Regions from separate parts of the Microbacterium galbum genome, predicted to be linked through region 1. Evidence: predicted binding sites of a transcription regulator. Region 1 holds the regulator's gene; the other holds the start of a gene.
What was found. The regulator LexA, encoded in region 1, represses DNA repair genes until DNA is damaged. The targets are predictions, from matches to a motif close to TCGAACANNTGTTCGA.
Positions count from the first base shown of each region.

Region 2: RWH45_RS15900 (HNH endonuclease signature motif containing protein) is a predicted target of LexA. The motif match lies at 11,157-11,172, and genes of this name have one in related genera.

Region 1 covers NZ_JAWDIS010000001.1:195,428-209,841, reverse strand. The annotation lists gene RWH45_RS01080 (LuxR C-terminal-related transcriptional regulator) at 1-633, opposite strand, end outside; gene miaB (tRNA (N6-isopentenyl adenosine(37)-C2)-methylthiotransferase MiaB) at 805-2,352, shown strand; gene miaA (tRNA (adenosine(37)-N6)-dimethylallyltransferase MiaA) at 2,349-3,281, shown strand; gene RWH45_RS01065 (GNAT family acetyltransferase) at 3,278-3,718, shown strand; gene dapF (diaminopimelate epimerase) at 3,777-4,631, shown strand; gene RWH45_RS01055 (class I SAM-dependent methyltransferase) at 4,814-5,458, opposite strand; gene hflX (GTPase HflX) at 5,556-7,073, shown strand; gene RWH45_RS01045 (S9 family peptidase) at 7,182-9,068, opposite strand; gene lexA (transcriptional repressor LexA) at 9,186-9,875, opposite strand; gene RWH45_RS01035 (LysM peptidoglycan-binding domain-containing protein) at 10,134-10,484, shown strand; gene RWH45_RS01030 (histidinol-phosphate transaminase) at 10,568-11,662, shown strand; gene hisB (imidazoleglycerol-phosphate dehydratase HisB) at 11,659-12,273, shown strand; gene hisH (imidazole glycerol phosphate synthase subunit HisH) at 12,270-12,920, shown strand; gene priA (bifunctional 1-(5-phosphoribosyl)-5-((5-phosphoribosylamino)methylideneamino)imidazole-4-carboxamide isomerase/phosphoribosylanthranilate isomerase PriA) at 12,967-13,713, shown strand; gene RWH45_RS01010 (SseB family protein) at 13,697-14,414, shown strand, end outside.
Region 2 covers NZ_JAWDIS010000003.1:643,198-657,611, forward strand. The annotation lists gene RWH45_RS15845 (ATP-binding protein) at 1-349, opposite strand, end outside; gene RWH45_RS15850 (carboxyl transferase domain-containing protein) at 352-2,028, opposite strand; gene RWH45_RS15855 (TetR/AcrR family transcriptional regulator) at 2,126-2,869, shown strand; gene RWH45_RS15860 (dihydrolipoamide acetyltransferase family protein) at 3,005-4,453, opposite strand; gene RWH45_RS15865 (alpha-ketoacid dehydrogenase subunit beta) at 4,450-5,493, opposite strand; gene pdhA (pyruvate dehydrogenase (acetyl-transferring) E1 component subunit alpha) at 5,490-6,626, opposite strand; gene RWH45_RS15875 (Lrp/AsnC family transcriptional regulator) at 6,804-7,277, shown strand; gene RWH45_RS15880 (EamA family transporter) at 7,347-8,339, opposite strand; gene RWH45_RS15885 (CGNR zinc finger domain-containing protein) at 8,411-8,968, shown strand; gene RWH45_RS15890 (alpha/beta fold hydrolase) at 8,996-9,874, opposite strand; gene RWH45_RS15895 (exonuclease domain-containing protein) at 10,141-10,875, shown strand; gene RWH45_RS15900 (HNH endonuclease signature motif containing protein) at 11,227-12,849, shown strand; gene RWH45_RS15905 (carbon-nitrogen hydrolase family protein) at 12,988-13,803, shown strand; gene RWH45_RS15910 (hypothetical protein) at 13,878-14,042, shown strand; gene RWH45_RS15915 (type B 50S ribosomal protein L31) at 14,279-14,414, opposite strand, start outside.

The DNA.
Region 1 (14,414 bases):
CACGAGCTGACGCAGCAGTGTGCGGGAGCCGTCCGCGCGCCAGATGAGGCCCGCCCGCGTCGGCACGTCGAGCAGATCCGCGTCAGGGAAGAGCGCGATCATGCGCCGTGCGTCGTCGTCGGTGAGCTCCGACAGGTCGATGCGTCGAGCGAAGCCGTCCATCCAGAGGTCGAGGAACGTGCGGCGCACCTCGTCGGCGTCATCGGGGCGGTACCGCGACCGAGGGCGAGCGGTGCGCAGCCCGACGACAGCGGTCGCCCGGCCTGCGGCCACCGCATGGGCGAGCGCACGCGCTGAGGCGGGATCGAGGGCGTCGACGTCGTCGATGACGACCACGCCCTCGATCCGCGTCGGTGATCCTTCGCTCAGATGGCGCAGGGCGGGGTGGCCGGTAGCGACTAGGGCTCCGAATGGGACGGCCCTCAGCGCTGAGGCCGGCCGGACGATGATGACCTCGCGTCCGCGCTTCTCGACCTCCGCCGTGATGGCCCGGAGGACGTAGCTACGGCCGCTTCCACGTGGCCCCGCCACCACCATGGAGACGCCGGCCTGCACACGGGATGCCAGGTCGATCACATCCCGATCGGAACCGATCACTGCGCGCGACCACGAGGTCGCCTGTTCTGTCCGCATACTTCTCCCCCCGGATACCCGCAGGCGGACGGGTCAGCGTGGGCACACACTATCGATCAGCTATGCGCGCCGCTAGGCCGGTGAACGAAGGAACGTGGGCGTTTCGCGATCAGCGTCGTCCGGCGGTACGCGTCGAGGTCTGGGGGCACGGGCTTTAGAATTGCTCGCATCATGACCACCCCCGTCTCCTCTCCGACGCTCATCGCGCCCTCCGCCGCCGCCCAGGGCGACGCCGGTGCGCGCACCTATGAAGTCCGCACGTTCGGATGCCAGATGAACGTGCACGACTCCGAGCGCCTCAGCGGGTCACTCGAGAGCGCCGGCTACGTGCGCGCCGAGGCGGGCACCGAGGCCGACGTCGTGGTCATCAACACGTGCGCGGTGCGCGACAACGCCGCGGGAAAGCTCTACGGAACACTGGGTCACCTGAAGTCGCGCAAGGACGCGCGAGCGGGCATGCAGATCGCCGTCGGCGGCTGCCTCGCGCAGATGGACAAAGAAGCCGTCCAGCAGAAAGCGCCGTGGGTCGACGTCGTCTTCGGAACACACAACATGGGCTCGCTCCCCGGCATGCTCGAGCGTGCCCGCCACAACGGCGAAGCGGAGCTGGAGATCCTCGAGTCGCTCGAGATCTTCCCGTCCACGCTGCCCACCAAGCGCGACTCGGTGCACAGCGGGTGGGTCTCGATCTCGGTCGGTTGCAACAACACCTGCACGTTCTGCATCGTGCCGAGCCTGCGCGGCAAGGAGAAGGACCGCCGCCCGGGCGACATCCTGAACGAGATCCGCCTGCTCGTCGACGACGGCGCGATCGAGGTCACCCTGCTCGGCCAGAATGTCAATTCGTACGGCGTCGAGTTCGGCGACCGTCTCGCGTTCGGCAAGCTGCTGCGCGCGGCGGGCGAGATCGAGGGCCTCGAGCGCATCCGGTTCACCAGCCCCCATCCGGCGGCCTTCACCGACGACGTCATCGCGGCGATGGCCGAGACCCCGGCGGTCATGCCGCAGCTGCACATGCCCCTGCAGTCCGGTTCCGACCGCATCCTCAAGGCGATGCGTCGGTCGTACCGCAGCGAGAAGTTCCTCGGCATCCTGGACCGCGTGCGCGAGCGCATCCCGCACGCGGCGATCACGACCGACATCATCGTGGGATTCCCGGGCGAGACCGACGAAGACTTCGAAGAGACCATGCGCGTGGTCGAGGCCTCGCGGTTCTCGAGCGCCTTCACGTTCCAGTACTCGATCCGCGAGGGCACACCGGCCGCGACCATGGCCGATCAGGTGCCGAAGGCCGTCGTGCAGGAGCGCTTCGAGCGGCTGATCGCCCTGCAGGACCGGATCTCGGCCGAGGAGAACCAGAAGCAGCTCGGCCGCACCCTCGAGGTCCTCGTCTCGGCGGGGGAGGGCAAGAAGGATGCCGAGACCCACCGCCTGACCGGCCGCGCCGAAGACAACCGCCTCGTGCACTTCGAGCTGCCGGCGGGCTCGGCCGTGCCGCGTCCGGGCGACGTCGTGTCGGTCACGGTGACCCACGCGGCGCCCTTCCACCTGCTCGCCGACGCCGTCGACGGCGCGCCGCTGCGCATCCGTCGCACCCGCGCCGGCGACGCGTGGGACCGGTCGCAGGCCGAGTCGTGCGCAGTGCCGGCGCCCGCCGGCGAAGCCAGCGCGCCGCGCGCGGTGTCGCTCGGACTCCCCACGCTGCGCGTGGGCGTGTGACGAGCCCGTCCCTCTGGGCGGTCGTCGGAGCCACCGGCACCGGCAAGACCGGTCTTTCCCTCGCCCTCGCGGAGGCTCTCGCGGCCGAGGGGCGGCCGGCCGAGATCGTGAACGCCGACGCGATGCAGCTGTACCGCGGCATGGACATCGGAACCGCGAAGATCCCGGTCGCCGAGCGCCGCGGCATCCCGCATCACCTCTTCGACGATCTCACGGTGACCGACGAGGCCGCGGTGGCCTGGTACCAGGATGCCGCCCGCGCGGCGATCTCCGAGATCCACTCCCGGGGCGCCGAGGCGATCCTCGTCGGCGGCTCGGGGCTCTACGTCTCGAGCGTGCTGTGGGACTTCCGTTTCCCCCCGCGGGATGAGGCATTGCGCGCCCGCCTCGAGGCGGAGCTCGGGCGCGAGGGCCCGGGTGCGCTCTTCGCGCGGCTCCGCGAGGCCGATCCCCGTGCGGCGGCGAACATCGACCCGCGCAACGGGCGACGCGTGGTGCGCGCGCTCGAGGTGCTGGCCCAGGGCGGCCAGACGCACGGCGGTGCCCTTCCGGATGCGCCGGAACCGTGGCATCCGTCGACGCGTATCGTGACGACGCACGTGGAACGCGAGCAGCTCGTGTCGATGCTCGACGAGCGCGTCGAGGGGATGTGGGCCGCGGGCCTCGTCGACGAGGTCGAGAGGCTGCGCGGCGAAGGACTCGAGCGAGGCGTCACGGCGTCACGAGCGATCGGGTACGCGCAGGCGCTCGCCCAGCTGCGCGGCGACCTGACGCGCGCGGAGGCCATCGCGCAGACGCAGGCCCTCACCCGGCGGTACGCGCGCCGACAGGTGTCGTGGTTCCGCCGTTACGCCGATGCCCGCGTCGTCGACGCCCGGACGACGGATGCCGCGCACCTCGTGCGCGCGACAGTGGGAGATGATCGATGACCATCGCGATCCGCGCATTCGTGCCGTCCGACGAGGACGCCGTCGTCGCCCTGTGGGAGGACGCGGGGCTGACCAGGCCCTGGAACGACCCGCGCGCCGATATCCGCCGGAAGCTGACCGTGCAGCCCGAGCTCTTCCTCGTCGCCGTCGACGGGGACGCGCTCGTCGGCAGCGTGATGGCGGGCTACGACGGACACCGCGGGTGGCTCTACTACCTGGCCGCCGCGGCCTCGCACCGCGGGCGGGGAGTGGGGCGGACGCTCGTGGCCGAGGCAGAGCGGCTGCTGGAGGAGATGGGCTGCCCCAAGGTGCAGCTCATGGTGCGCCCCGACAACACCGGAGCGCGGGGCTTCTACGACGCGCTCGGCTACGAGCCGTTCGAGACCTGGGCCACCGGCCGGCGACTGATCGTCGACGGTCCCGGACGACCCGACTGAGGCCGCCCGGCCCTGGCACGGCGGATGGCCGGCTGCGGGTCGTCCGTAGACTGGGCGCATGTCCTCTCTCGCGTTCACCAAGGGCCACGGCACCGGCAACGATTTCGTGGTGGTCGCCGACCCCGACGGCGAGCTCGACCTCTCCGACGCGCAGGTCGCCGCGCTGTGCGACCGTCACTTCGGCATCGGCGCCGACGGGTTGCTGCGGGTCGTGCGCTCCGCCGCGATCCGCGACGGCGCCGAGGCGGCGGCATCCGGGGCCGAGTGGTTCATGGATTACCGCAACGCCGACGGATCCGCGGCCGAGATGTGCGGCAACGGCACGCGCGTCTTCGCCCGGTACCTCACCGACACGGGTCTCGCCTCCATCGACGAGGGACTGCGGATCGGCACGCGAGCGGGCGTGAAGACCCTCACGCGCAGCGACCGCGGGTTCGAGGTCGACCTGGGAGCGTACGCGGTCGAGGCCGACGAGACGCTCGTGCGCGCGAAGGGCCTGAGCGTCGCGCGCCCGGGGGTGGGCATCGACGTCGGCAACCCGCACGTGGTCGTCGCCCTGTCGTCGGATGCCGAGCTCGAGGGGCTCGATCTGACCTTCCAGCCCGTACTCGACCCCGCGCCGCGACACGGCGCCAACGTCGAATTCGTCGTCCCGGCCGACCCGCTCGTGCGCGACGGCGTCGGGGCGATCCGCTTGCGCGTGTTCGAGCGCGGGGTCGGCGAGACCCTCAGCTGCGGAACGGGCGTCGCCGCCGCCGCGCTCGCCGTGCGGCACTGGGCGGGCGCCGCCGCTCCCGATCACTGGGTCGTAGACACTCCGGGCGGCACGCTCGGCGTGCGCGTCGCCGAGGGGCGGGTCTTCCTGTCGGGTCCCGCATCGCTGGTGTTCACGGGCGAGGTCGCTCTCGCCTGACACCGGAACGGGGCGTCGGAGCGGAATCGCGTGACGTCAAACGTCGCGGGGAGACGGCGCGTGCGCGCTCGAGCCGTGGCAGCCGGATGCCGGCTCGCGGCGCGAGCGGATGATTCCACCGCGGACGGGAATCCGCTCCCGTGCGCGCCCCCTCCGGCGACGGCGCGGCGGAAGCCATCGGCTCAGCGGACGACGTCGATGAGTTCGCTCGGGGGCGAGCCGTGGCGGCGCACCCGCAGGACGCGGTACCCGCGGCCGGTGGCGGCGCGCTGGACGCCGTAGCCCTCGGGGAAGGTCGCCGCGAGCCAGCGCTGCAGGGAATCGGAGCCGAGGTTGCGCTGGACGACGAACCAGCCGTCGCTGCGCTCCTGCAGGCGCGGGATCCAGTGCTGGAGCATGCCGTGCAGCTCGTTCTTGCCGACCCGGATCGGCGGGTTCGAGCGGATGGTGCGGAACGTCACGTCGTCGGGAACATCTTCCGGGCGCACGGCGTTGATGTTGGTGAGGCCGAGCGACTCGGCATTGCGCCTCACGAGATCGAGAGCACGTTCGTTGACGTCGACCGCCCACACGGTCGCGTGCGGTGACGCGAGCGCCAGCGACAACGAGATCGGACCCCACCCGCACCCCAGGTCGAGGAAGTTCCCACCGGCGGGCGGGGGAGGCGTGTTGGCCAGCAGCACCGAGGTGCCGGCATCCACGTGCTCGGGGCTGAAGACGCCGCCCGCCGTGACCACCTCGAGTTCACGACCGGCCAGCGTCACGCGGATGCGGCGGAGCTGCTCGGGACTCGACGGCGACGCGCTGAAGTAGTGCTCGCTCCCCATCCGCTCAGGATATCCGACCGGAGCCTCGGGCGCCGGGCCGGATAAAGTGCCAGAACATCAGTACCACCGCGGGCCCCGCCCGCGACGAAAGGAACACATGACCGAACAGACCACACCCCCGAGCATCGACGCGTCAGCCGTGGATCCGGTCGACCGTGTGCTCGCGCGCGCCGAAGCGCACCGCGGGGTCCGGGTCTTCGGTGCCGCTCAGGCCCTTCAAGACAGCACCACCGCGTACGGCGGCGACAGCGACGGCGACCAGTGGGACCGCGAGGAACGCGCGGCGCTGCGCCGTGTCGTCGGCCTGTCGACCGAGCTCGAAGACGTCACCGAGGTCGAGTACCGCCAGTTGCGCCTCGAGAACGTCGTGCTCGTCGGCGTGCACCCTCAGGGGGAGCAGACGGATGCGGAGAACTCCCTGCGCGAGTTGTCGGCGCTCGCCGAAACGGCCGGAGCGGTCGTGCTCGACGGCGTCCTGCAGCGTCGGCCCCACCCCGATCCGGCGACCTACGTCGGCCGGGGCAAGGCCGCGGAGCTTCGCGACATCGTCGCCGCCGTCGGCGCCGACACCGTCATCGCCGACACGGAGCTCGCGCCCAGCCAGCGGCGTGCGCTCGAAGACGTCGTGAAGGTGAAGGTGATAGACCGCACGACGGTCATCCTCGACATCTTCAGCCAGCACGCGAAGAGCCGTGAGGGCAAGGCCCAGGTCGAACTCGCGCAGCTCGAATACCTTCTCCCGCGACTGCGCGGATGGGGTGACTCGATGTCGCGCCAGGCCGGCGGACAGGTCGGTGCAGGCGGAGCGGGCATGGGATCCCGCGGACCCGGTGAGACGAAGATCGAGCTCGACCGTCGCCGCATCCGTACGCGTATGGCCCAGCTGCGCAAGCAGCTGCGCGACTTCGCCCCCGCCCGTGAGGCCAAGCGCGCCGAGCGCAAGCGCCACACGATCCCGTCGGTGGCGATCGCCGGGTACACCAACGCGGGCAAGTCGAGCCTGCTCAACCGCCTCACGAGCGCCGGAGTGCTCGTAGAGAACGCCCTCTTCGCGACCCTGGATGCCACGGTCCGCCGCTCCGAGACCACCGACGGGCGCGTGTACACGCTGACCGACACCGTGGGCTTCGTGCGCAACCTCCCGCATCAGCTGGTCGAAGCCTTCCGCTCCACGCTCGAAGAGGTCGGCGACGCGGACGTCATCCTGCACGTGGTCGACGCGTCGCATCCCGACCCGGCCGCCCAGCTCATGACGGTGCGCGACGTGATGGGCGATGTCGACGCGAACTTCGGGCAGGAGATCGTCGTCTTCAACAAGTCCGATCTCGTGAGCGAAGACGACCGGCTCGTGCTGCGGGGTCTCGCTCCGAACGCGAAATTCGTGTCGTCGCGCACCGGTGAGGGCATCGCCGAACTGCGTGCCGCGATCGAAGAGGCGCTGCCGTTGCCGGCGGTCGAGGTGCAGGCGGTCGTTCCGTACGACCGCGGCGACCTCGTGTCGGCGGTGCACGAGAGCGGCCTCATCGTGGCGCAGGAGCACCGCGAGAACGGCACCTATCTGCACGCTCACGTCGGCGCCCGGCTCGCCGCCGAGCTGGCGGCGTTCGAGGGCTGAGGCCCGCGCGGCACGATGGGCCCCTGCGCGTACGCGCGGGGGCCCATCGCCGTGGGGGCGCTCTTCGGCGCGTCGGCGCCGCGGGTGAGTCGCCCGGAAGGCGTCGGCTCAGTCGAGCTCGAGCGCGGGGATACCCGGGGTCTCGAAGCCGAACACCGCGCCGAGGAAGCCGAGTTCGCGCTCGAGGGAGTCGATCACCGTCTCCGACCGGCGGAACCCGTGCCCCTCGCCCTCGTACAGGACGTACGCGTGCGGGACGCCGTGCGCCGTCAGGGCGTCGCGGATGGCCTCCGCCTGCGACGGGGGTACCACCCGGTCTTCCGATCCCTGCAGGATCAGCAGCGGCACACGGAAGAGCTCCGGGCGGCTCAGGGGTGAGCGCTCGACGTACACGGCCTCGGCATCGGGCAGAGGCCCGATGAGCCCGTCGAGGTAGCGCGCCTCGAAGTCGTGGGTGTCTTCCGCGAGGGCGCGTGCGTCGCCCACCCCGTAGCGGGAGATGCCGGCTGCGAACACGTCGGTGCGCGTGACGGCGGCGAGCACCGTCCAGCCCCCGGCCGAGCCTCCCGCGATGGCGAGGCGCTCGGGGTCGGCGAGTCCCGCTTCCGCGAGGGCGGATGCCGCGGCGGCGACGTCATCGACGTCGACCACGCCCCACTGTCCCTTCAGGCGGTCCCGATAGGCGCGCCCGTAGCCGGTGGAACCGCCGTAGTTGACGTCGAGGACGCCGATACCCCGGCTCGTGAAGAACGCCGTCTTCGCCGACGGAGCGGGGCCGACGTGCGAGGTGGGTCCGCCGTGGACGAGCACGACGTACGGCGGGCGCTCGCCTGTCACGGGGGCGACGTCGGGGTTGGTGGGGGCGTAGGCGAAAGCGTGCACCGGACCGTGCGGTCCGTCCGTCGACAGCGCGCGGGCCGTCGGCATCCATTCGTCTCCCCACGGGCCGGCGCCTCCCGTCACGAGGTCGACAGCGCCGGAATCGAGGTCGACGATCCAGAGGCCCGATCGCCCGCCGGCGTCCGAACCCGAGACGAGCACCTGCGACCCGCGGGCGTCGTCGATCGCGGCGCCGGCGACGACGGGGACGTCGAGGGGACGGACGCCGCTCGGTGCGATCTCGACGACCTCATCGGCCCCGTTCGTCCGGACGGCGACGACGCGCCCGTCGTCGGCCGCTCCGAACCACCGGGTTCCGAGTACCCACAGGCCCCCGCCGGTGTCGGCGTCCGCCGGGGCGAGCGGCTGCGCATCGCCGTCGAGGGGGCGACGGAAGAGGTTCCATCGGCCTTCGGGATCGTCCGCGTAGAGGAGCTCGTCGTCCGCGATCCACACGGGTTGCACGGGCGCGCGGTGCGCACCGCCCGCGACGTCGTGGACCTCGCCCGTCTCGAGGTCGGCGACGCGGAGGACGGTGGCATCCCACGGCATGTCGGGGTGATCCCAGGCCACCCAGGCCAGGCGGCGACCGTCGGGCGAGAGGGCCGGCTGGGCCAGGAAGTCACTGCCCTCGGCGAGGACCTCCGCCGGCCCGTCGAGGGGGATGCGGACGATGGCCCGGGCCGGGACCCGCGACGACCCGTGGGTCTCGCGCACGGCGAGGAGGACCCCGTGCTCCCAGCGCAGTCCGCCGTGTCGCACGGCGTCGTCGGCGGGGGTCAGCGGGCGCGAGGTCTCGCCCGGGCGGAGCGCGTAGACCCGCTGGTCGGCCTTCTCGACGTAGTACAGCTCCCCGTCGTCGGACGCCGTCCAGGCGCCGCCACCGTACTCGTGCACCGCGGAGCGCGCGTCGGCGGGTGCGGGAAGCACCGTCTCGACGGAGCCGTCGCCGCGGCGACGCTTCACGGCGACGCGACCGGCCTCGTGGGGGACGGACTCGCCCCACCACACCTCGTCTCCCACCAGTCGTGCGCCGTCGACGCGCGGCGAGGCCTGGGCGACGGACGCGGGCGTGATCGGGGAGGGCCAGGAACCGTAGGGGAGGGTGTCAGCCATGACTCCAGCCTAGGCAGGGCATCCGACATCGACGGAGATCCCCGGTACTCGCGACGAGCGAGCCGAGAGGGGCGGATGCCACGCCCGAGCGCGCATCCGGCCCCGGGGCGGGGAAGGTCAGACGGCGCGCAGGACGGCGACGACGCGGCCGAGCACGACGGCCTCGTCGCCCAGGATCGGCTCGAACGCGCTGTTGCGGGGGAGCAGCCAGGTGTGGCCGTCGCGGCGGCGGAACGTCTTCACGGTCGCCTCGCCGTCGAGCATCGCGGCGACGATCTCGCCGTTCTCGGCCGTCGCCTGCGATCGCACGACGACCCAGTCGCCGTCGCAGATGGCGGCGTCGATCATCGAGTCGCCCGACACCTTGAGCATGAAGAGCTCGCCCTTGCCCACCAGTTGGCGGGGGAGGGGGAAGATCTCCTCCACCTGCTGGTCGGCGGTGATGGGCACGCCGGCGGCGATGCGGCCGACGAGGGGCACGAGGGCGGCGTCGCCCAGCGCGGGAGCCGTGTCGGCCGGGTTCTCGGCGGAGGCACCGGGGAGGTCGATGAGGACCTCCATGGCGCGCGTCTTGCCCGGGTCGCGCCGCAGGTAGCCGCTCAGTTCCAGCTGGTTGAGCTGGTGGGTCACGCTCGACAGCGACTTCAGGCCGACCGCGTCGCCGATCTCGCGCATGCTCGGCGGGTAGCCGTGCCGGGCGATCGATCGCTGGATGACCTCGAGGATGGCGAGCTGCTTGTCGCTCAGGTTCTTGCGTCGCCGAGTCTGCGGACGTTCGCGGCCGGCGGCGGTCGTCGCGTCGGTCATCTGTGCTCCCCTCGCGCCGCTGTCGATGCGGCGGAAATTCGAATGTCGGAGGTTGGTGATGAGGTCTCCGTGTCGAAACCGTATCCGGTGAACGAGCCGGAGGGCAGGGAACGGCGCGCGTGTCGCGTTCGATCCGTCTGCGATATCCGCGGTCTTGACACATCGAAAGTATCGAAGATAGATTCGGAATACAGATTCGCACCGCCGCCCTCCCGGCCGAGGGCGGGGTGCGAATCTCTCCCCACCGAGGAGCACATCATGAGCAGCATCGCCATCACCGCCCCGACCACCCGCCTGCGCATCACCGCGCGCGGACGCCGTGTCGTCGCGTTCCTGGTCGCCCTTCCCCTCGCCATCGCCCTGGGTTTCGCCGTCGTCGGCGGGGGAGCCGCGCTCGCCTCGAACGAGGCCGGGGCGCCCGTCGGGTCGTTCACCGAGATCACCGTCATGAGCGGCGAGACGTTGTGGTCGATCGCCGAGGAGCTCGCGCCCGCGGCCGACCCGCGCGATGTGGTCGCCGAGATCTCGCGTCTCAACGCCCTGTCCGGCGGTTCCGTCACGGCGGGTCAGCGCATCGCCATCCCCGCCGAATACGCTCCCGCGAACTGACCGTCCGCACGGGATCGACGCCGACGGCAGGGGCGATCCGCCCGACCCGCGAGCGTGATCCGTCGGTGTCACCGCCGCCTACGATGGGTGAGGTGAACGTACGCCTCGACGACCTCCCGCTTCGCGACGATCTCCGGGGCATGACGCCCTATGGGGCACCGCAGGCCGCGCTGCCCGTGGCGCTGAACGTGAACGAGAACACGCACCCCGTTCCGTCCGAAGTCGCCGACGACATCCTGGATGCCGTGGCTCGCGCCCTCCGCGATGTCAACCGGTATCCCGACCGCGAATTCACCACTCTCCGTGAGGCCTTCGCGCAGTACCTCGGGCACGGACTGAACCCCGATCAGATCTGGGCGGCCAACGGCTCGAACGAGGTCCTCCAACACATCCTCCAGGCGTTCGGCGGTCCTGGCCGCACGGCGATGGGATTCGCCCCCACCTACTCGATGTACCCGATCCTCACCCGCGCCACGGGCGCCCGGTGGATCGCCGGGGAGCGCGCGCACGACTTCACCCTCTCCGCCGAGTCCGCGGCGACGCAGGTGCGCGAGCAGCGTCCCGACATCGTCTTCCTCTGCGCCCCCAACAACCCCACGGGCACCCCCCTGCGCCTCGACGTCATCGAGGCCGTGTACGACGCCTTCGAGGGGGTCGTCATCGTCGACGAGGCCTACGAGGAGTTCGCCCCGCGCGATGAGCCGTCGGCCATCTCGCTGCTGCCCGGGCGCCCGCGGCTGGTCGTCTCGCGCACCATGAGCAAGGCGTTCGCCTTTGCGGGAGCCCGCGTCGGCTACCTCGCCGCCGACCCGGCGTTCGTCGACGCGCTCCGCCTGGTACGGCTGCCGTACCACCTCAGCGCGCTGACGCAGGCCGCCGCGACGGCCGCTCTCGGGCACGCCGACACCATGCTTTCGATGGTCGACGAGATCGTCGCGCAGCGCGACCGCATCTCGGCGACCGTGTCGGCGCTGGGGTACACGGCGCACGAGTCCTGGACGAACTTCGTCCTCTTCGGGGGCGTCGACGATCCCGCCGCGACGTGGAAGGCGCTCTACGACCGGGGCGTGCTGATCCGCGACGTCGGCATCCCCCACCACCTCCGCGTCTCGGCCGGAACGGCCGACGAGACCACCGCGTTCCTGGACGCCCTCGCCTCGATAGGATCCCGAGCATGACCGCCCCCGCCACCCCCCGCACCGCCTCGATCACGCGCGAGACGAGCGAGTCCCGCGTCGAGCTCGAGCTCGACCTCGACGGTCGCGGCGTCAGCGACATCTCCACGAGCGTCCCGTTCTTCGATCACATGCTGACGGCGTTCGCGAAGCACTCCCTGACCGACCTGCGCGTGCGCGCGACGGGCGACACCCACATCGACGCGCACCACACCGTCGAAGACACCTCCATCGTCCTGGGCCAGGCGATCCGCCAGGCGCTCGGAGACAAGTCCGGCATCGCGCGGTACGGCGACGCACTCGTTCCGCTCGACGAAGCTCTGGCGCAGGCGGTCGTCGACATCAGCGGACGCCCCTACCTCGTGCACACGGGGGAGCCCGCGGGCTTCGAGCACCACCTGATCGGCGGGCACTTCACCGGCTCGCTCGTGCGCCACTCGTTCGAGGCCATCTCGATCCACGGCGGCCTCACCGTGCACGTGCGCGTCGTCGGGGGACGCGATCCGCACCACATCGCCGAGGCGGAGTACAAGGCGTTCGCGCGTGCCTTCCGTCAGGCCAAGGCCCTCGACCCGTTCGTCGACGGCATCCCGAGCACGAAGGGCGCGCTGTGACGGCCAAGCCGGTCGTCGCCGTCCTCGATTACGGCTCGGGCAACGTCCACTCCGCGGTCAAGGCGCTCGTCGAAGCCGGAGCCGACGCGCGGCTGACATCCGACCGCTCGTTGCTGATGGACGCCGACGGCCTCCTCGTCCCCGGCGTCGGCGCGTTCAGCGCCGTCATGGGCGCCCTGAACGCCAGTCGTGGGGGCGAGATCATCGATCGCCGGCTCGCGGGCGGTCGTCCGGTGCTCGGCATCTGCGTCGGCATGCAGGTGATGTTCGAGCGCGGCATCGAGCGCGGCACAGACACGCCCGGACTCGGTGAGTGGCCGGGCACCGTCGACGAGCTCGCCGCCCCCGTGCTGCCGCACATGGGTTGGAACACGGTCGCCGCGGGGGAGGGATCGCGTCTTTTCGAGGGCATCGAACGGGAGCGCTTCTACTTCGTCCACTCGTACGCGGCGCAGGAGTGGTCGCTCGAGGTCACGCCGCCGTTCCCGCAGCCCGCCGTGACGTGGTGCACGTACGGTGCCCCCTTCATCGCCGCGGTCGAGAACGGTCCGCTGGCCGCGACGCAGTTCCACCCCGAGAAGTCGGGAGATGCCGGCATCCGTCTTCTCGCCAATTGGATCGACGGGCTGCGCACGACTACTGTGTGACCTCGTGCCCGGGGCTGGCGAGAGGCGCCTACCGGCACGAGGAGCCATGAACGATTTCGCGTCCACGCCCGAGCTTGTCCTTCTTCCCGCGGTCGACGTGGCCGATGGGAAGGCCGTCCGTCTGACCCAGGGGGAGGCGGGCACCGAGACCAGCTACGGCGACCCCGTCGACGCCGCGGCCGACTTCGCGCGTCAGGGCGCGCAGTGGATCCACCTCGTGGACCTCGATGCCGCCTTCGGACGCGGCGGCAACGCGAATGTCATGCGCAAGGTCATCAAGCAGGTCAAGGGCGTGCAGGTCGAGCTGTCGGGCGGCATCCGCGACGACCGCTCCCTCGAAGCCGCCCTCGAAAGCGGTGCGACCCGCATCAACCTCGGCACGGCCGCGCTCGAGAACCCCGAGTGGGCCGCCGACGTCATCAACCGCTACGGCGAGGCGATCGCCGTCGGGCTCGACGTGCGCGGCACGACCCTCGCGGCGCGCGGTTGGACCCGCGACGGCGGTGACCTGTGGACCGTCCTGCAGCGCCTGGAAGACGCGGGCTGCAGCCGCTACGTCGTGACCGACGTGACGAAGGACGGCACGCTGCGCGGTCCCAACATCGAGCTTCTGCGCGAGATGACCCAGCGCACCCCCAAGCCCATCGTCGCCTCCGGCGGCGTGTCGAGCCTCGACGACATCGCGGCGCTCCGCGAGCTCGTGCCGCTGGGGGTCGAGGGCGCCATCGTGGGCAAGGCCCTCTACGCGGGACAGTTCACCCTCGCTGAGGCGCTGGATGTCGCCGGACACTGACGGTCCTCGCGCCGGCGGTCCCCACGACCACGGGCACCGCGCCGATTCCGCGGGCGTTCCCTGGGAGGGGCGTCGTTTCGAGTCGAACCCGCACTCCGGTGACGACGGCTCGGCCGACCCGGCGCTGCTCGCTGCTCTCGTCGCGTTCCGCGCGGGCGACGGCGACGCGCGCGCCGTCGTCGACGCCTATCGCGACGCGCGACTGCTGATCCCGCTGGTCGCCGAGAAGGGCGACCACGGTATCGGTGTTCACGGCCTCGAGGTCGACAAGACGCAGGAGTTGTCGATCGTGACGGTCGCCGCCCCCGACGGTCGCAAGGTGCTCCCCGTGTTCACCTCGGTGACCGCCCTGCAGACCTGGGATGCCGCAGCCCGCCCCGTGCCGGCCGACGGGCGTCGCACGGCCCTGGCTGCAGCGTCCGAGGACACCGAGCTCATCGTCATCGACCCGGCGTCGGAGACGGAGTTCGTCATCCGGCGCCCCGCCGTCTGGGCGATCGCGCAGGGGGAGTCGTGGGAACCGGCCCACACGTCTCCCGCGATCTTCACCGGCCTGCAGGAGAGCATCTCGGGCGAACTCGCGGTGCTCGACCTCGCCGTCGAGTCGGGCGACCCCACCGGCCGCCTGCGTGGTCCCGAACTGGTGGTGCACCTCCAGCTCATGTCGGGCCTCGAGCAGGAGGAACTGGATGCCGTGCTCG
Region 2 (14,414 bases), on a different contig from region 1:
CGGCCGCGGTGCACGCGCGGGCGAAGCCGGCGTTCTCGCTGAGGAAGCCGTAGCCGGGGTGCACGGCATCCGCTCCGCTGGACACGGCGGCGTCGACCACGGCATCGACGTCGAGATACGACGGCACCCGCACCGCGCGGTCGGCTTCTCGCACGTGGGGGGAACCGGCATCTGCGTCGGTGTACACCGCCACGGAACGGATGCCGAGGCGTCGGAGCGTGCGGAACACGCGGCGGGCGATCTCACCGCGGTTGGCGACGAGGACGGAGGAGAAAGGAGGATTCTCCGGCCGGGGGGTGGTGACGTCAGGGGTGCGGAGATCGGGGCTGGTGAAAGCAGGAATGCTCATGGTCACATCCGGAAGAGGCCGAAGCCCCGGTCGGCCAGGGGGACGCGGCTGACGACGTCGAGAGCGAGCCCCAGCATCGTGCGCGTGTCGACGGGATCGATCACGCCGTCGTCCCAGAGGCGCGCGGTGGCGTAGTACGGGTCGCCCTGCTCGTCGTAGCGGGCGCGGATCGGGTCTTCGAACGCCCGCTGCTCGGCATCCGTCCACTCCATGCCTCGTGCGGCGCGCTGGTCGCGCTGGACGGTGGAGAGGACGGATGCCGCTTGAGCTCCGCCCATGACCGAGATCCGGCTCGCGGGCCAGCTCCACAGGAACCGCGGGTCGTACGCGCGGCCGCACATGGCGTAGTTGCCGGCTCCGTACGACCCGCCGACGAGGACGGTGAGCTTGGGCACGCGCGTGGTGGCGACGGCGGTGACCATCTTGGCGCCGTCTTTCGCGATGCCTCCGGCCTCGGCATCCCGCCCCACCATGAACCCGGTGATGTTCTGGAGGAACAGCAGGGGGATGCCGCGCTGGTCGGCGAGTTCGATGAAGTGCGCCGCCTTGAGGGCCGACTCGCTGAAGAGCACGCCGTCGTTCGCGATGATGCCGACCGGATGCCCGTGCAGGCGGGCGAAGGTCGTGATGACGCTCTCGCCGTACAGCGCCTTGAACTCGTGCAGGGAGTCGGCGTCGACCAGGGTGTCGATGATCGCGCGCATGTCGACGGGCTGCGCGACGTCGACCGGGACGATGTCGTAGAGATCCTCCGGCGCGCGCGACGGATCCCGCGGGGCGTCGATCTCCCACACCGAAGGCGGGGTGGGGGGCAGGGTCGCGATGATGTCGCGCACGATCTCGAGCGCGTGCTCGTCGTCGTCGGCGAGGTGGTCGACCACGCCCGAGCGGCGCGCGTGCAGATCGCCCCCGCCGAGCTGCTCGGCGGTGACGTCCTCGCCGATCGCGGCTTTGACCAGGGGCGGTCCGCCGAGGAAGACCGTGCCCTGGCCCCGCACGATCACGCTCTCGTCGCTCATCGCCGGCACGTACGCCCCACCCGCCGTGCACGAGCCCATGACCGCGGCGATCTGCGGGACACCGCGCGCCGACAACTGCGCCTGGTTGCGGAAGATGCGGCCGAAGTGCTCGCGGTCGGGGAACACCTCGTCCTGCATCGGCAGGAAGGCGCCACCCGAGTCGACGAGGTAGACGCACGGCAGGCGGTTCTCGAGCGCGATCTCCTGCGCGCGCAGGTGCTTCTTCACGGTGAGGGGGAAGTAGGCGCCGCCCTTCACCGTCGCGTCGTTGGCGACCACCATGACGTGGCGCCCGTGCACGAGACCGATGCCGGCGACGACCCCCGCGGCCGGAGCGCCGCCGTCGTAGAGCCCGTGGGCGGCGAGAGGGGCGACCTCGAGGAACGGGCTGCCTTCGTCGAGCAGGCGGTCGATGCGGTCTCGTGCGAGGAGCTTGCCGCGGGCCGAGTGGCGTTCCCGGGCGGCCTCGGATCCCCCGCGGGCGGTGCGCGCGAGGGTGGCGCGGAGCTCGGCGGCGAGATCGCGCTGCGTGGTGGCGGCGCCTCGGGCACCGCGGTCGGCGCGCCGACGTGCGTCGACCGCAGGCGGTGCGGCTGAGACCTCCGCGGGTGCGGGTTCCGCGGTCGCGGTCGCTGCGGAGGAGTCCGGTGCTGTGCTCATGGCGGCTTTCCGTTCCGGTGGCCGCGTCGTCGACAGCCCCGTCGATTTCAGTTAATGTTGACTAACTGAGTACCCAGGCTAACCCGAGCGGATGCCGATGACAAGACCTCTCGACCCCTCCCGCGCCGCGGCCGCCGACGACACGGCGACTCCCCCGGCGGCAGCCCGCACCACGGCCCCGTCCACGGCGCGCGACCGCGCCAAGGCCGAGCGCCGGGCGGCGCTGCTCGCCGCGGCCGCACGGTTGTTCGCCGAGCGGGGATTCGACGGGGTGACCCTCGGCGACATCGGCGAGGCCGCCGGCGTCAGCGGGCCCGCGGTCTACCGCCACGTCGCGAGCAAGCAGGCACTGCTCGGCGCGATCCTCGTCGACGTCAGCGAGCGCCTCCTCACCGGCGGACGCGCCGTCGCGGCCGCGCACCGTCCCGCGCCCGCCGCCGACCGGCGTGTCGCCGGCGTCTCCCGCCGTTCTGCCCGCCCGGCATCCGGGATCCTCGCCGCCCTCGTCGATTTCCACGTCGCGTTCGCGCTCGCCGAGGCCGACGTCATCCGCGTGCAGGACCGCGACCTCGACCGCCTCGCGCCCGACGACCGCCGCGCGGTACGCCGCCTGCAGAACGCGTACGTCGAGGTGTGGACCGACGCGCTGGCGTCCCCGGATTCGCACGCGCGGGACCGGCGCGCGCAGACCCCGGATGCCGAGTCCCCCGCCGAACGTCGGGTGCGCGCCCTCGCGTGCTTCGGCCTCATCAACTCAACCCCGCACAGCGTGCGGGGCGTGCCCGCATCGCGCGTGCGCCCGACGCTCACGCGCATGGCGCTGGCCGCACTGACGGCCTGAGCGCGCTCGCCCCTCCGGGATCGCGCGTCCACGACGGCGGAAGCCCCCATCACCCTCTCCGGGTGTTCCGCACGCTCGAGCGCGCGCGGCCCGCGCGGAGAACCGGGCGCCGCCGCCTGACGGCGCCCGGAACCTTCACCGCAGCAGCATCGCCCGTCCGGGCTCGCGCAGCACGCCCGCGACGTCGGTGAGGAATCGCGCGGCCTCGGCCCCGTCCACGACGCGGTGGTCGAACGACAGGCTGAGGGTGAGCACGTCGCGCAGGGCGATCTCGCCGTGGTGCTCCCACGGCGTGCGCCGCACGGCGCCGACGGCGAGGATCCCGGCCTCCCCCGGATTGAGGATCGGCGTCCCGGCATCCACCCCGAAGACTCCGACGTTGGTGATCGAGAACGTCCCGCCCGTCATGTCGGCCGGGGCCGTGCGGCCGGCGCGCGCCGTGCCGGCCAGTTCGGCGATCGCGTCGGCGAGGTCGACGAGCGGGAGGCGCTCGGCATCCCGCACGATCGGCACGACGAGACCACGATCCGTCGCGGCCGCGATGCCGAGATTCACGTAGTGGTGCTCGAGGATCTCGCCGGCGGCCTCGTCCCACCGCGCGTTCAGCGCCGGTGTGCGCCCGAGGGCGAGGCACACGGCCTTGGCGACGACGGCCAGCACGCCGATCCGATGCCCGTCGAGGGCGCGGTCGGTCTTGAGGGATGCCAGCAGCTCGGTCGTGGCGGTGACGTCGACCGTGAGGAAGGTCGTCGCGTGCGGCGCCGTGAAGGCGCTCTGCACCATCGCCGCGGCGGTGTGCTTGCGCACGCCGCGGATGGGCGTCCGGGTGACCCGCTCGCCGGGATCCGGGCGAGCGGCGGTGGAGGCGGGTGCGGCCGGGGGGACCGTCGACGCGGAGACGGAGCGAGCGACGGATGCCACCGGCACCCGTGCCGCGTACTCCTCGACGTGCGCGCGCGTCACCGCCTCCCCGGGGTGGGCGGCCGCGACGAGGACGAGATCGACCCCGAGGTCCTTCGCGAGCTTGCGCACCGGAGGCGTCGAGCGAGGACGCTCGAGCGGCAGGTCGATGGGACCCGTGCGCACCGCATCATGGGGCGCCGCCTCGCGGACCGCCGTGTCGGCGTCGAGGGTCGCCGTGCCGGCGGCGGCCCGGGCGCGGCGCTTCGGCCGACTGCCCGAGGCCGGCGCGGCCCCGTAACCGACCAGGTTGGGCGTCGCCCGCTCGGCCTCGGCCGCTGCCGCCACCGCGGGAGGCGCCGCGGACTCGTCCGCGTCCTCGCGTTCCGTCGCCGACGCACGCTCCGTCCGTGTCGCGGCCGGCGCCGGGTCGTCGGCATCCGTCCCGCCCACGGCGAACGACACCAGCGGGGAGCCGACGGCCACCACATCGCCGGCGGCCGCGTGCAGGCCCTGCACGGTTCCGGCGTAGGGCGAGGGGATCTCCACGACGGCCTTGGCCGTCTCGACCTCGGCGATCGTCTGGTTCAACGTCACCACATCGCCCTCGGCGACGAGCCACGCGACGATCTCAGCCTCGGGCAGCCCCTCGCCGAGGTCGGGGAGCAGGAACTCGGCGATCATCGCGCACCCCCGCCCACGATCGAAGCGTGCGAGCCGCCGGATGCGGTTCCCGGCGCATCGCGCTCGAGCACCCGGTCGACGGCGTGCAGCACGCGGTCGAGATCGGGCACGTGGTGCTTCTCGAGCTTCGACGGCGGATACGGGATGTCGTGACCGGTCACGCGCTGGGGAGGCGCCTCGAGGTACTCGAAGCACTGCTCGGTGATGCTCGCGATCAGCTCCGCGCCCATCCCCGCCTGACGTGCGGCCTCGTGCGTCACGACGACGCGCCCGGTCTTGCGCACGGATGCCGCGACGGTGTTCATGTCGATCGGCGAGAGCGAGCGCAGGTCGATGACCTCGAGCGAGACACCCTCGTCCTCCGCGGCGAGGGCGGCGTCGAGGGCCGTGCGCACCTGGGCACCGTAGGTGACGATCGTCGCGTCGGTGCCTTCGCGGGCGACGCGCGCGAGGTGCAGGGGCGGCGCGTCGGCGAGATCGGCGTCCAGGTCGACCTCGCCCTTCGAGTGGTAGAGGCGCTTGGGTTCGAAGAAGACGACGGGATCATCGGATGCCACCGCCTGCTGCAGCATCACGTAGGCGTCCTGCGGGGTGCTGGGGGCGACCACGCGCAGTCCCGCGGTGTGGGCGAAGTACGCCTCGGGCGACTCGGAGTGGTGCTCGGCCGCGCCGACTCCCCCGGCCCACGGGATGCGGATCACCAGCGGCATCCGGATCCGACCGTTGCTGCGGTAGTGCAGTTTCGCGACCTGGCAGACGATCTGGTCGAAGGCCGGGTAGACGAAGCCGTCGAACTGGATCTCGACGACCGGGCGGTAGCCGCGCAGGGCGAGGCCGACGGCTGTGCCGACGATGCCCGCCTCCGCGAGCGGGGTGTCGACGACCCGCTGTGCACCGAAGCGCTGCTGCAGGCCGTCGGTGACGCGGAACACGCCGCCCAGGGCGCCGATGTCCTCGCCCATGAGGAGGACCTTCTCGTCGCGCTCGAGGGCTTTCGCCAGGCCCGCGTTGATCGCGGAACCGAGGGTCAGCGCGGTCACTTCTCGAACCCCGCGAGGTACGCGACGTACTCCGCCTTCTGCCGCTCCAGGCCGGGGTGCGGCTCGGCGTACACGTGGTCGAACATCGTCTCGGGCGAACGGGTGGTCGCGCCGATGCACGCGGCGCGCACGTCGGCGGCGAGGGCGTCGGCGGCGCGGGCCACCTCGTCGAGGGCGGAGTCGTCGAGCACACCCTCGGCACGAAGGTAGGCCTCCAACCGGGCGATCGGGTCGCGCTGCGACCACGCCTCGACCTCGGCGGCGTCACGGTAGCGCGTGGGGTCGTCGCTCGTGGTGTGCGGGCCCATGCGATAGGTCACCGCCTCGATGAAGGAGGGGCCTTCGCCGCGACGCGCACGGTCGAGGGCCCACCGCATCGCGGCGACGCACGCGAGGGCGTCGTTGCCGTCGATGCGCATGCTCGGGATGCCGAACCCCGGCGCCCGACCCGCGATCGGGTACTTCGCCTGCACGGTGACGGGCTCGCTGATCGCCCACTGGTTGTTGGAGCAGACGAAGACGACGGGGGCGCGGAACGACGAGGCGAAGATCATCGCCTCGTTGACGTCGCCCTGGCTGGTGGCGCCGTCGCCGTAGTACGCCACGGCCACGTCGGTCGAGCCGTCGCGCTGCGCGCCCATGGCCCAGCCGGTCGCGTGCAGCGACTGGGCGCCGATGATGATCTGCGGGGGCGCCGCGTTGATCGTGGTGTGATCGTAGGCGGAGTGCTCCTCACCGCGCCAGGCGAGCACGTAGTCGGCGGGCTGGGCGCCGCGGCCGAGCAGCACGCCGTGCTCGCGGTAGCTGGGGAAGACGAAATCGCCGGGGGCGAGGGCGTGCGCGGTGCCGACCTGCACGGCCTCCTGGCCGCGGCACGGGGCCCACAGGGCGAGCTGACCCTGACGCTGCAGGGCGACGCCCTCGGCGTCGAGGCGACGCGTGAGGACCATGTCGCGGTGGAGGGCGCGCAGCTCGTGCGGCGAGAGGTCGGCGATCCACGGGTCGAGCTCGGCATCCGGGATCCGCGAGCCGTCGGGCTCGAGCAGGCGCGAGACGTCGTCGACGTCGCCGCGGGTGCCGGTGGATCCGCGGTCGGCGGCTCCCTGCTCCGGCGTGGTCTGGGTGTACGTCATCGTCATCCCTCCAGGTGCGGCCCGGGGCTCCTCGTGAGAGCCGGGGCGGTCCGGGCGTCGGCAACTCCGCCGACGAGGCCGACCGTACGCGCGGAATGCACCCCGCTCAAGACCTCGCCGTCATATTGAGCAAGGTGCCCATTGCGGAGGGCGGTGACACTGCTAATGTTTCGCACCATGAGCAAGCTCGACGCGGTCGACCTCGACCTCCTCCGCGCCCTGTCCGCCGACCCGCGCGCCACCGTCGTCGCGCTCGCCGAGAAGCTCGGCCTCTCGCGCAACACCGTGCAGGCCCGCATGAGCCGCCTCGAACGCGGCGGCGTGTTCCTGTCGTTCGAGCGCACGCTGTCGGCCGAGGCGCTCGGTTTCCCGATCGAGGCGTTCCTGCAGGTGACGGTGCGTCAGGCCGAGCTCCCCGCGATCCGCGAGGAGCTCGCGAAAGTCCCCGAGGTGCTGCAGGCCCACGGCCTCAGCGGCCAGGTCGACCTGCTCGTGCGCGTCGCGTGCCGCGATACGCAGCACCTGTTCGACACCGACGCGCGCATCCTCGCGATCGAGGGCGTCGAGCGCACCGAGACCTCGCTCGTGATGGGCGAGGTCATCGGCTATCGCGTGGGGCCGCTGATGCAGCTGGCGCGCGAGGAGATCTGACCCGCCCCTGCGCTCCTCGCAGCACCCCAGGTTCCGGACCCCGTCGGAGGGACCGGAACCCGCGACGGCTCACGGCGCCGGCACCACCGGGATGCTCGCCGTCTCGGTCGCCGGCTCGGCCGGGTTCCCGGCATCCAGTCGCACCAGCACCACCCCGACGAGGATCAACGCGCCGCCCACGAACTGGATCGGCGCGGGCGTCTCGCCCAGCAGCAGCCACGCGAAGCCGAGTGCGAACAGCACCTCGCTGAGGCCGACGAACGACGCCAGACGCGATCCGATGAGCGGCACCGCGATCACCCCGAGGGCGTAGCCGAGGGTGGTCGCCACCGCGCCGACCCACAGCAGCGGCAGGATGCCGGGAACCTGCAGCCCCGCGAGCGACACCGTGATCGAGGGCGCGGCGAAGGGGAGCACGCCCACCCCCACGAGGATGCCCATGAGCAGCGTCCCGGTGAGCAGGCCGCCGGAGGCGAGGGCGAGGGGTGGGAGGTCGTCGCCCGCGCGGCCGGCGATCATGAAGTACGCGGCTGCGCAGACGGCGGCGCACAGGGCGAAGAGCGTGCCGAGCAGGTCGAATCGCGCCCCGCTGATGTCGACGACCAGGACGAGTCCGGCCATCGCGACGACCGAGCCGATGAGCACGGCCTTCGACGGCGCGCGGCGGGTGCGCGCCCAGACGGCGATCACGATGAGCACCGGGGCGATGTACTGGATCAGCAGCGCCACGGCCACCGGCATCCTCTGCATCGCGGCGAAGTAGAACAGCTGGCAGCCGGCGACCGCGGTCAGGCCGAACGACACGATGAGCAGGCCGTGGCGCCGGAGGAACCCTCGCTGACGCCGGATCGCCGTGATGAGCGCGGGCGAGAGCAGGAGAGCCGCGACGCCCATGCGGACGAGCAGCACGGCCCCGAGCGACCATCCTCCGTCGAGGAGCGGTTTGACGAAGGGGCCGCTGGACGAGAAGGCCAGCGCCGAAGCGACGGCGATGAGCAGCCCCGTGACGGCGCCGGAGCCGTGGCGGACGGGACGGGGAAGGGTGACGGACGACGTGGTCATGCGGGCCTGCTGTCAGGAGTCAAGAGTGAGTACACTCGTGACAGTACGACCTGAGAATGTCAGGAGTCAACATGGTCTTCATCCGTGACACCGAACTGGTGCTGCGCGCGACCGTCGAACTGGTCAACACCCTGCCCCACACCGAGGTGAGCGGGGTCGACACCCTCACGACGATGGCCGAGCTCGACGACTTCGCCGAGCGGCACACCTACACCGGTTCGCGCGCCCGCGACGAGCGCGAGCTGGCCGCCGTGCGCGGCATCCGGCGCCGCATCCAAGCACTGTGGAACGTCGATCGCGATGACGCGGTGCCCCTCGTGAACGCGATGCTGCGCGACGGACGCGCCCTCCCCCAGCTCGTGCGGCACGACGAGTTCGACTGGCACATCCACGCCTCCGAGGCGTCGGACCACCTCGCCCAGCGCATGCTCGTCGAGACGGCCATGGCGTTCGTCGACGTCATCCGCGCCGACGAGTACGCCCGCATCCGCGTGTGCGACGCCGACGACTGCGACGGCGTGTACGTCGACTTCTCGAAGAACGGCTCGAAGCGCTACTGCGACTCCGGCAACTGCGGCAACCGCATGAACGTTAACGCGTATCGGAAGCGGAAGGCGGAGACGGCGTAGTGAGGTTCTGGCGCGGCAGAGCTCGCGTCACTCGTCGCCGAGGAACGTCCGGATCGCGGATGCCGCCGCCTGCGGCGTCTCGTAATGGACGAGGTGCCCGACCTCGGGGATCTCCACCAACTCCGCATCGGGGAAGAGGGTGGCGAGGTGCCGCTCGGCCTCGATCGGAGTGATGTCGTCCTTCTCGGCCGCGATCAGGAGCGTCGGCTGCGCGATGTGCGGCGCGAACTCGCGGACGTCGTGCGAGACGCTCGTCACGAACGCCTCGTGCAGCACGTCGCGGTCGGCGAAGCGGGAGAAGTACTCGTCGTGCTGCTCGTGCACGAAGCGCCGCAGCTCCGGGTCGCGCGTCTTGGCCATGGCGTTGCTCATCACCCGCACGATGAGACCGTTGCGCAGCAGCCCCTCGCCGAGAGCGCGCGGGAGCTTCGCTCCGGCGAGGTAGTAGAAGACGGCGAGTCGCGTGAGGATGCCGCGCGGCCCCTCCAGCGCGGGCGCGCCGATCGGGTTGACGAGGATGAGCCGGGGCGTCGCGAGCCCGTCGGCCACGGCGGCGGCCGACACGATCGACCCGAACGAGTGCCCGAGCACCACCGCGCCGGGCGCGACCGCCTCGACGAACGCCCGCAACCACTGCGCATACGTCTCGAGATCGTGCGCGCGACCCGCCAGCGGCGCCGTCTCACCAAAGCCGGGCAGGTCGGGTGAGATGACCCGGATGCCGCGCAGGTGCGCCACGACGGGGTCGAGTCCGTGATGCTCGCCGCGGAACCCGTGCACCGCGACGATCGTCGTCGAAGCGGCCTCGTCTCCGTAGACCCAGTAGGCCGTGGTGCCGCCGAGGACGGCGGTCTCGCGGCGCTCCACGGCGATCTCGGCGAGGCGCTCGGCGTAGGGATTCGGCATGGGTCGAGTCTACGAGGGGGTCCCGACACCGCCGGGCGCGATCCTCCCCCACCACGTCCCGGCACCGTCGGCCGCGATCCTTCCTGTCGCGCCTCGTCATCCGGGACGCGCGTCGACGCGAACGCCGCCCCCGGCGCTTCCCGCCGCGCCCGGCGTTCAGGACGCGCGCCCGGCGCTCACGCCGCCGCCTGGCATCCGGGACCTCCTCCCCGCACCCTTCTGCGCGCCTCGCCGTCCATGTCGGAACCTCGTTCTACGGTGACCCCATGACCCTGTGGCAGGCCGAGCCGCTCCCCCTCTTCCAGACGCCCGAGTGGGCGCGCCTGATCGGCGTGTTCGATCTCGAGACCACCGGCGTGGACGTCGAGAGAGATCGCATCGTGACCGCCCACGTGGGCGTGCTCGACGTCGACGGCAACGTCATCGACGCCCGCGTCTGGCTCGCCGACCCGGGCATCGAGATCCCCGCCGGAGCCGCGGCCATCCACGGCATCACCACGGAGCGGGCTCGCGCCGACGGAGCCCCCGCCCCGCGCGTGGTGGCCGAGGTCGTCGAAGCCCTCGCCGCGCTGTTCGCCGCCGGCATCCCGGTGGTGGCCTACAACGCTCCGTACGACTTCTCGCTGCTCAAGAACGAAGCCGTTCGCCACGGCGTCGCGCCGATCCACGCGCCCTCACCCGTGATCGACCCCCTCGTGGTCGACAAGACCTACGACACGTACCGTCGCGGCAAGCGCACCCTGTCGGTCGTCGCCGAGCACTACGCCGTCCCGCTCGAATCCGCTCACGAAGCCTGCGCCGACGCGGTCGCCGCCGGGCGCCTGGCCCTGGCTCTCGCCGAGAAGTTCGGACCGTGGATGCCGCAGACCCTCGACGAGCTGCACACCCGCCAGATCGCGTGGGCCCGCGCGCAGGCCGCGAGCCTGACCGAGTACTTCGTGAAGATCGGCCGCCTGGATGCCGCCGCTCCGCCGCTCGACGGGGCGTGGCCGATCCGCTGAGAAGCGGGCGACGCCGGATCGATCACGCAGGAGGGCCCACGGGGGCCGGGCTGCGACCGGCCTCACGGGCGGCGGGCGCCTTCCGCACCACGATCCGACACCGCCGGACCCCGACACCGATTGGGATCGCACGACGCCTCCCCCGATCCCGACGCGGGCGACGGACGACATCGCACACGGCGACCGGAGTGGCGGCGCCTCCCCCGGGCCCGACGCGGTATCTGCTTGTCGAAGGTTCCCCACCGCGCGCTCACCGGTCCGGCATCCGCTCAGCGCGGGACCCGACCACGCATTCGCCGCGAGGTTCCGGCCCTTCGCGGCGATGTCGGAGGCCCCCGATAGCGTTTCGACATGGACACCTCCGTTCCTCTCGCCGACCGGCCCTCGCCGGCTCCGCGGTCGTGGGACGGGGTTCCGTGGCCTGCCGACGACGAGCTCGACGACGAGGTCGCGTGGGCCCGCCTGCTCGATCTCGGCGCGGCGAGTCACCGCCATGATGCGTTCTCCGCCGACGACGTGTTCTCCTCTGTTCACGTCCGGCCCGAGGGGGCCGCGGCTGACGGCGAGGCGGCTGACGATGACGCGACTGACGATGACGCCGCGACCGCCTCGGCATCCGATCTCGACGCAATCCTCGGGCATCTCGAGCTGATCGCCGCCGAGCGTCACCGTCTTGCGGCCGAGGAGGGTCGCCTCATCGCGACCGTCCTGCGCGACGCCGCCGCCGACCCGACGCCCTGGGTCGGCCCCGACCCGACCCTCGACTACACGTGGAGCGATGCGCGCGGCCGCACCGCCGGCGCGGTGCGACGCGACCGCGTCGATCTCGCGCAGCGGGCGGCGGCCGCCGAGATGGCGGTGCGTCTGCGCCTCTCGGAGCAGACCGTCCGCACGCGCGCCACGCACGTCGAGGCGCTTCGAGAACGCTGCCCTCGGCTGTGGGACGCGTTCGCCGCCGGACGGACGTCCGAACGCCACGCCGTCGAGGCGGCCCGGCTCGCGACCTCCCTCCCTCACGACGAGACGGCGTGGAGGGCGTTCGACGACGGCGCCGCCGAGACCGCGATGAGGCTGACGCCCACGAAGTTCGCCGTCGCCGCGCGCGCTGTTCGCGAGCGCGTGCATGCCGAGTCGATCGATGCCCGCCATCGCCGCGCAGCGCGCGATCGCGGGGTGTGGATGGCGCCGGAACTCGACGGGATGGCCTCGCTCACCGCCTTCCTCCCGGCAGAGAGGGCACGCAGCATCATGACGCGCCTCGACGGCGCCGCTCGGCATCTGCACGCTGCGCCGGATGAGGAGCGCACGCTGGCGCAGCTGCGCGCCGACGTTCTCGCCGACCTCGTGACGGTCTCGAGTGCTGACCTGGCCGCGACCGGCCGCTCGGACGCTCCCGTACCCAAAGGCGAGGGCACGCCCCGTGCCGAGACCACTCCCCGAGGCGACTCCGCGTCCCGAGTGGGCGCCGCGCCCACGTCCACAACAACGCGAACACACGCCGCTTCCCCCACGGTCGTCGTCACCGTCCCCGCGCTGACCCTCCTCGGGGCTGACGATCGCCCCGCCATCCTCGATGGCTACGGACCCATCGACCTCGACACCGCGCGCCGTCTGGCCGGCGAAGCGAGCTCCTGGGTGCGCCTTCTGACGCACCCCGTCACCGGCGCACCGCTCGTCCTCGACCGTCAGACGTACCGCGTCCCCACGGCCCTCCGACGCTGGCTGGGCGTGACGTCGCCGACCTGCGTCTTCCCCGGCTGCAACCGCTTAGCGCGCGACTGCGACCTGGACCATCTCAGCGCGTGGGCCGACGGCGGCTCTACGGATGCCGATAATCTCGCACCGGAGTGCCGACACCATCACCGCCTCCGGCACGAGACGCGGTGGACGCCGACCCACGATCCCGTCACCGGCGACCTGCAGTGGACGTCGCCGCTCGGCGGCACGTACGACACCGATCCGCCGCCGTTCTGAGCGCCGGGCGGGCGTCGTGCTCGCCCGCCCCGCCCATCACCGCCCCGCCCCATCACCGACGCGCACCACCTCCGCCCCACCCGCCTCGGCCCCGCACCTCGAACCCGGCTGACGTCGCCGCAATGCCACACTGTTCCCGTGACCTGCCGCATTGCGACCGTCCAGATGGAAGCCGTCCCGGGTGACGTCGACGCGAACGTCGCTCTCATCGCCCGCCTCGTGGGCGACGCCGCGGCGGGGGATGCAGACCTGGCCCTCTTCCCCGAAGCCGCCGTCACCGGGTACGACGACCTCGCTTTCGCCGACCCCCTTCCCGCGCTCGGCCCGGGCGGGTGGTGGGCCCCCGTGCAAAAGGCCGTCGACCGCACCGGCGTCATCGCCGTCGTCAACACCGCCCTCGAGCGGGAGGGGTGCCGCACCCTCAGCGACGTGATCCTCTCCCCCGGTCGCGACCCCCTCGCTGCCTACGCCAAGCAGCACCTGCACGACAGCGAACGCCCCCTCTTCGCTCCCGGCGATCACGGTGCCTCGTTCGTCCTGCACGGCCTCCGCTTCGCGCTCTCGGTCTGCTACGACGCGAACTTCCCCGAGCACGCGGCCGCCGCGGGCCGAGCCGGGGCGCACGTCTACCTCAACAGCGGCGCGTACTTCCCCGGGGGCGAGCACCGCCGCGATCTCCACTACGCCTCACGCGCCCTCGACAACGGCATGTACGTGGTGTTCAGCGGCCTCGTGGGTGGTCCGCACGCCTTCATCGGCGGCTCCGCCGTCTTCGATCCGCTCGGCCGGCGCATCGCCGCGGTCGGCGAGGCCGAGCACGTCGCGTTCGCCGACCTCGACGCGGAGGTCGTCCGCGAAACCCGCGAGCGCCAACGGATGTGGGCGGATCATCGCGACGAGCTGGGTCCCCACCGACCTCTGGGGTCGTTCCGCCCGACCGACGCGGCGCACTGATCGGTGAGGCGCCCCGTCGCGCCGGGCACGGGCGACCCCATCCGCGCTCGAGATGATGCCGTCACTGCCTCCACATGACGCATGCCTCGCCCGCTCAGGCGCGGGAGCTCGTCGACCTCGCCGAGGTCACATCGATCGTCCGCGTCACCAGAGAAGACCGCCTGCTCTTCGACGTGTACACCCCCGACGCGGCGCGGCTGGAGGAGGTGGTCGAGCGCTCGCGCGGCTCGGCCCAGTGACGACGTCCCCCGTCCTCAGCACTCACCCGCCGAAACCCCTCCTGCCCGCGAAGGGCGAGTGAGGGCGACCGCGCCCCGGTGACGATGTCCCCCATCCTCAGCACCGACCCGCCGAAGCCCCTCCTGCCCGAGAAGCGCGGGTGAGGGCGACCGCGCCCCGGTCACCTCCGGCTCCGGGAAAGACGAAAGCCCCCCGTCCTGAAGGACGAGGGGCTTCGACGCGGAACCGCTGCGGATCAACGACCGCCGAAGTTCTTGAAGCGCTGGTTGAACTTCTCGACGCGACCGGCCGAGTCCATGATGCGCTGCTTGCCCGTGTAGAACGGGTGCGAGGCCGACGAGATCTCCACGTCGATGACGGGGTACTCCACG